DNA from 2 places in the Streptomyces sp. NBC_01381 genome. Region 1 is predicted to be linked to the other one. Evidence: predicted binding sites of a transcription regulator. Region 1 holds the regulator's gene; the other holds the start of a gene.
What was found. Region 1 encodes HrcA, which represses chaperone genes, less so after heat shock. Its sites were predicted from a motif close to TTNGCACTCNGNNNNNCNGAGTGCNAA; they were not measured.

Region 1 (3,411 bases):
GCTTGCCGAAGCGGTCCTCCAGGGTGACCGTCAGCCCCTCCGCGGTCTTCTCGCAGCGGATCACCGCCCCGCAGAAACCGGTGCTCAGCTCCTCCACCACGAGGCCCGCATCCGCGGCGACCTCCGGCACGGGCTTCGGCTTCTTCCACGGCGGGGTGAGGTCGGGGGAGTACTGGCGCATTCGGATGACGATAGGAAGAGGCGGCGCCCCACCGCCTACGACACGCCGAAGCGTGCCGCCAGTGTGGCCCGTTGCGCACGGACAAACTCCGCATTCACCACGGCTCCGTGCCCGGGGACGTACAACGCGTCCTCCCCGCCCAGGTCGAGGAGCCGGTCGAGCGCCGCCGGCCAGTGCTTGGGGACCGCGTCGGAACCCGCCTGCGGTTCGCCCGACTCCTCCACCAGATCGCCGCAGAAGACGATCTCGGGGGACGCTTCCGTGCCGGGGACGAGGACCGCCAGGTCGTGGCCCGAGTGGCCGGGGCCGACGTTCGCGAGCAGCACCTGCACCCCGCCGCCCAGGTCGAGCGTCCACTCCCCGCACACCAAGTGATGCGGGTGGACGAGGAGATCGGCCGCCTCGGCTGCGGCATCCAGCGGGACACCGTGCCGTACCGCTGAGTCCCGCAGCTCGTCGCGGCCCTTGGCGAGGAGCGAGTCCAGGCCCACCGCGCCGTACAGCTCAACCCCCGCGAACGCCGCCGCCCCGAGCACATGGTCGAAGTGCGGGTGGGTCAGGGCGAGATGGGTGACCCGGCGGCCGCCGCCCAGGATGGTGCGGGCCTGGGTCCGCAGCTCCGCGCCCTCCCGCAGCGTCGCGCCCGCCTCGATCATGAGGGCGGATTCGCCGCCGACGACGAGCCCCGCCGTGCAGTCCCACACCGGAAGGCGCCGCCGCCCGACATGCGGCGCAAGCCGCTCCCAACCCGCCTCGTCCCATGCCAGCGCCACGTCCATAAGCCGACGCTAGCCCCCGGCGGACCGGTTGGCAGCCGCTGCCTCGCCCGCTGTTCCGAACCGCGAGGTCCGGCCCTTGCCGGGCCCGTACCCGTCGGCCGTACACTGGGCGCGGTGAGGACTGGCACTCGCCCGAGGGGAGTGCCAGGCAGGGGCTCAGGGCAGACAAATGTCAGGGCGAAGCGGTGGACGAATCGGTGGAGGTGTGCGCGGATGCTCAGTGAACGCAGGCTCGAGGTGCTGCGCGCCATCGTCCACGACTATGTGGGGACGGAGGAGCCCGTCGGCTCCAAGGCCCTCACCGAACGGCACAGCCTCGGCGTCTCCCCGGCGACGGTCCGCAACGACATGGCGGCGCTGGAGGAGGAAGGGTTCATCGCCCAGCCTCATACGAGCGCGGGGCGCATCCCGACCGACAAGGGGTACCGCCTCTTCGTCGACCGGCTCGCCGGCGTCAAGCCGATGGCGGCGCCCGAGCGCAGGGCCATCCAGAACTTCCTCGACGGTGCCGTCGACCTCGATGACGTGGTCGCTCGTACGGTGCGTCTGCTCGCGCAGCTGACCCGGCAGGTCGCCGTCGTGCAGTACCCGTCCCTGACCCGCTCGACCGTCCGGCACGTGGAGCTGCTCTCGCTGGCCCCGGCCCGCCTGATGCTCGTACTGATCACGGACACCGGACGGGTCGAGCAGCGCATGATCGACTGTCCGGCGCCGTTCGGCGAGACCTCGCTCGCCGACCTGCGGGCGCGGCTCAACAGCCGGGTCGCGGGCCGTCGCTTCGCGGACGTGCCGCAGCTGGTGCAGGACATGACGGACTCCTTCGACGCGGAGGACCGGGGCACGGTGGCCACGGTGCTCTCCACGCTTCTCGAAACCCTCGTCGAGGAGACCGAGGAGCGGCTGATGATCGGCGGAACGGCCAATCTCACCCGCTTCGGACATGACTTTCCCCTCACCATCCGGCCCGTCCTCGAGGCCCTCGAGGAGCAGGTCGTACTCCTCAAGTTGCTTGGCGAGGCCACGGATTCGGGCATGACCGTACGGATCGGTCATGAGAACGCCCATGAGGGACTCAGCTCCACGTCCGTGGTCTCGGTCGGCTACGGTTCGGGCAGCGAGGCAGTAGCCAAACTCGGCGTGGTCGGACCGACACGCATGGACTATCCGGGAACGATGGGAGCAGTACGCGCAGTGGCACGTTACGTCGGACAGATCCTGGCGGAGTCGTAAGTGGCCACGGACTACTACGCCGTACTAGGCGTGCGCCGCGACGCTTCCCAGGACGAGATCAAGAAGGCCTTCCGGAGGCTGGCGCGTGAGCTTCACCCGGATGTGAATCCGGATCCGAAGACTCAGGAGCGCTTCAAGGAGATCAACGCCGCGTACGAGGTGTTGTCGGACCCGCAGAAGAAGCAGGTCTACGACCTCGGCGGCGACCCGCTGTCCCAGGCGGGCGGCGGCGGTGCCGGCGGCTTCGGGCAGGGCGGGTTCGGGAACTTCTCGGACATCATGGATGCCTTCTTCGGTACGGCGTCGCAGCGCGGACCGCGCTCGCGCACGCGCCGTGGCCAGGACGCCATGATCCGTCTGGAGATCGACCTCGACGAGGCCGCCTTCGGGACCACCAAGGACATTCAGGTCGACACGGCTGTCGTCTGTACGACCTGTAGTGGGGAGGGTGCCGCTCCCGGCACCTCCGCCCAGACGTGTGACATGTGCCGCGGTCGCGGTGAGGTGTCGCAGGTCACGCGGTCCTTCCTCGGCCAGGTCATGACCTCGCGGCCCTGCCCGCAGTGTCAGGGCTTCGGCACGGTCGTGCCCACGCCGTGCCCCGAGTGCGCCGGTGACGGCCGCATCCGGTCGCGGCGGACGCTCACCGTGAAGATCCCCGCGGGTGTCGACAACGGCACGCGGATCCAGCTCGCGGGCGAGGGCGAGGTCGGCCCCGGCGGCGGTCCCGCCGGTGACCTGTACGTCGAGATCCACGAGCTGCCGCACGCCGTGTTCCAGCGGCGCGGCGACGATCTGCACTGCACGGTGACGATCCCGATGACGGCGGCGGCGCTGGGCACGAAGGTGCCGCTGGAGACGCTTGACGGGCTCGAGGAGATCGACATCCGGCCCGGTACGCAGTCGGGGCAGTCCGTCCCGCTGCACGGGCGTGGCGTAACGCATCTGCGGGGCGGGGGCCGTGGCGATCTGATCGTCCACGTCGAGGTGCTCACGCCGACGAAGCTGGACGCGGAGCAGGAGCGGGTGCTGAGGGAGCTTTCGCAGCTCCGGGGCGAGGAGCGGCCTACCGGCCAATTCCAGCCTGGGCAGCAGGGGTTGTTCTCGCGCTTGAAGGATGCGTTCAACGGGCGGTAGCGCCTTGCTTTTGCCCCCGGCAGTGGATTGCTCCCTGCCGGGGGCACTTTGTCGTCTGCGGGTCGTTCTTGGTTGCTCGCGCAG
Region 2 (3,411 bases), 1.2 Mb from region 1:
TGCTCGCCGGTGTCGGCCGCCTTCAAGGCGGGGCATGACGTCGTACGTCCCCAGAAGCCGAACACCATCGCCAAGTCGCTGGCCATCGGCAACCCGGCCGACGGGCCGTACGTGCTGGACATCGCGCGTCGCACGGGCGGGGCGGTGGAGGACGTCAACGACGAGCAGGTCGTCGATGCGATCAAGTTGCTCGCGCGGACGGAAGGCATCTTCGCGGAGACCGCGGGTGGGGTGACGGTCGGCGTCACGAAGAAGCTGGTCGAGGCTGGCCTCATCGATCCGTCCCTCACCACGGTCGTGCTGAACACCGGGGACGGCCTGAAGACGCTTGACGCCGTCGCTGAGACCTCGCAGGCGACTGCGACCATCCGGCCCAGTCTTGACGCGTTCCGCGCCGCGGGGCTTGCAGGCTAGTCGCCGTAGGGGCTGACCGCCGTCGCCGACCGGCTGGTCGTGGTCCGTCCTCGCGCAGTTCCCCGCGCCCCTTTCAGGGGCGCTCCCTCCCCGTATCTCTGAGGTGAACCCCATGAGCGTCAACGTCCGCATCCCCACCATTCTTCGCACCTACACCGGCGGTCAGGCCGAGGTCGCCGCCGAGGGGGCGAACCTCTCCGAGGTCATCGCCGACCTGGAGAAGAAGCACGCCGGTATCGCCGCCCGCGTCCTGGACGACCAGGGCAAGCTGCGCCGCTTCGTGAACGTGTACGTCAACGACGACGACGTCCGTTTCGAGCAGGGTCTGGAGACGGCCACTCCGGACGGCGCGGGTGTCTCGATCATTCCTGCCGTCGCCGGCGGCTGATCCTTTACGCAACCACCCTGTGTTATCTCAATTGCCCCCTCCGCGAGAGAAGTGGAGGGGGCAATTCCATGTGGTTGAGCGCGGTACAGTTGGGAAACGAGCTTCTCCGTTTGTGCCGAGCGCATATACGAAGTCGGTCCGGAGCCGATAAGAAGTAGCCAAAGTGCACTGCCCATTTGAGCCGATCGCGGCATTTGTCTGGCCCGACTTGCCCTGAACTCCGGCAAATTCTCCGCATATTTCCGATCGGGCGTGCCCGGAATTCTCGTCCGATTGACCTGTTGCAGACGGCAGTTGGACAGATACATTCAGCCGCGGTCGACGCGTTCCGGCGCACACCTCCACATCCCATTGGGGGGGTGAGGTCTGACCCGGGTCCGCGAAGTGCGGGCCCGTGCAAGGGCCAGTAATAGGGGAGTTAGGCATGGCTCAGGGCACCGTCAAGTGGTTCAACGCGGAGAAGGGGTACGGCTTCATCGCGGTCGACGGTGGTGCGGATGTTTTCGTCCACTACAGCGCGATCCAGATGGACGGCTACCGCACCCTTGAAGAAGGTCAGCGAGTCGAGTTCGAGATCTCGCAGGGCCAGAAGGGTCCGCAGGCGGACATGGTCAAGCTCGCCGTCTGATCTCGGCGCGATCGGCCACCGACGCACTCACGGCGAGGGGCCCGTATCCCGACAGGGGTACGGGCCCCTCGTACGTCTGGGATCCGCCAGGGGCGCTTGCACTCGTAGGGGGCGAGTGCTAATCATTGGCTTAGCACTCTCCCAGTGAGAGTGACAGAACTTGGATCGGGTCAGCGAGGTCCGCAGGCCGGGTGGGGCAAGGAACCACACGGCGCGCAGGCCGTCCGTCGCGGGCGCGGGCACGGTCCGTTTGCATTTCCACCCCGTCCGGGAGGACCACTTCACATGGCCAAGATCATCGCGTTCGACGAGGAGGCACGGCGCGGCCTCGAGCGCGGCATGAACCAGCTCGCCGACGCCGTCAAGGTGACCCTGGGCCCCAAGGGTCGCAACGTCGTCCTCGAGAAGAAGTGGGGCGCCCCCACGATCACCAACGATGGTGTCTCCATCGCCAAGGAGATCGAGCTCGAGGACCCGTACGAGAAGATCGGCGCCGAGCTGGTCAAGGAGGTCGCGAAGAAGACGGACGACGTCGCCGGTGACGGCACGACGACCGCGACCGTCCTGGCCCAGGCCCTGGTGCGCGAGGGTCTGCGCAACGTGGCCGCCGGTGCCAACCCGATGGCCCTCAAGCGCGGCATCGAGAAGGCCGTCGAGGCCGTCTCGGGCGCCCTGCTCGAGCAGGCGAAGGATGTCGAGACCAAGGAGCAGATTGCTTCGACGGCCTCCATCTCCGCCGCCGACACCCAGATCGGCGAGCTCATCGCCGAGGCGATGGACAAGGTCGGCAAGGAAGGCGTCATCACCGTCGAGGAGTCGCAGACCTTCGGGCTCGAGCTTGAGCTCACCGAGGGCATGCGCTTCGACAAGGGCTACATCTCGGCGTACTTCGCGACCGACATGGAGCGCATGGAGGCGGCCCTGGATGACCCGTACATCCTGATCGTCAACTCCAAGATCTCCAACGTGAAGGACCTGCTCCCGCTCCTGGAGAAGGTCATGCAGTCGGGCAAGCCGCTGCTGATCATCGCCGAGGACGTCGAGGGCGAGGCCCTGTCGACCCTGGTCGTCAACAAGATCCGTGGCACCTTCAAGTCCGTCGCCGTCAAGGCCCCGGGCTTCGGTGACCGCCGCAAGGCCATGCTCGGCGACATCGCCATCCTCACCGGTGGCACCGTCATCTCCGAGGAGGTCGGCCTCAAGCTGGAGAACGCCGGTCTCGACCTGCTCGGCCGCGCCCGCAAGGTCGTCATCACCAAGGACGAGACCACGATCGTCGACGGCTCCGGTGAGAGCGACCAGGTCCAGGGTCGCGTCAACCAGATCCGCGCCGAGATCGAGAACTCGGACAGCGACTACGACCGCGAGAAGCTGCAGGAGCGCCTGGCGAAGCTCGCCGGCGGTGTTGCGGTCATCAAGGCCGGTGCCGCGACCGAGGTCGAGCTCAAGGAGCGCAAGCACCGCATCGAGGACGCCGTTCGCAACGCGAAGGCCGCCGTCGAAGAGGGCATCGTCGCCGGTGGTGGCGTGGCCCTCATCCAGGCCGCCGCCGTCTTCGAGAAGCTTGAGCTCGAGGGTGACGAGGCCACCGGTGCCGCCGCTGTGAAGCTGGCCCTCGAGGCCCCGCTGAAGCAGATCGCCGTCAACGCCGGCCTTGAGGGTGGCGTCGTCGTCGAGAAGGTGCGCAACCTGACCGTCGGCCACGGCCTGAACGCCGCGACCGGTGAGTACGTCGACATGATCGCCGAGGGCATCCTCGACCCGGCGAAGGTGACGCGCTCTGCCCTGCAGAACGCCGCCTCCATCGCCGCGCTGTTCCTCACCACCGAGGCCGTCATCGCCGACAAGCCGGAGAAGGCGGGCGCTGCCCCGGCCGGCGGCGGCATGCCGGGCGGTGACATGGACTTCTGAGCCTCTTCGGCTCGGTAGGCCAGTCTTCACGTACCGAGGGCGGCACTCCTTCTCACGAAGGGGTGCCGCC

Region 2: groL (chaperonin GroEL) is a predicted target of HrcA. The motif match lies at 1,561-1,587, and genes of this name have one in related genera.

The regions. Positions count from the first base shown of each region.
Region 1 is NZ_JAPEPI010000001.1:2,441,534-2,444,944, forward strand. Features, by position in the region: gene OG453_RS11520 (DUF3097 domain-containing protein) at 1-181, opposite strand, end outside; gene OG453_RS11525 (MBL fold metallo-hydrolase) at 217-960, opposite strand; gene hrcA (heat-inducible transcriptional repressor HrcA) at 1,174-2,190, shown strand; gene dnaJ (molecular chaperone DnaJ) at 2,191-3,327, shown strand.
Region 2 is NZ_JAPEPI010000001.1:1,193,930-1,197,340, forward strand. Features, by position in the region: gene thrC (threonine synthase) at 1-414, shown strand, start outside; gene OG453_RS05800 (MoaD/ThiS family protein) at 527-802, shown strand; gene OG453_RS05805 (cold-shock protein) at 1,227-1,430, shown strand; gene groL (chaperonin GroEL) at 1,716-3,341, shown strand.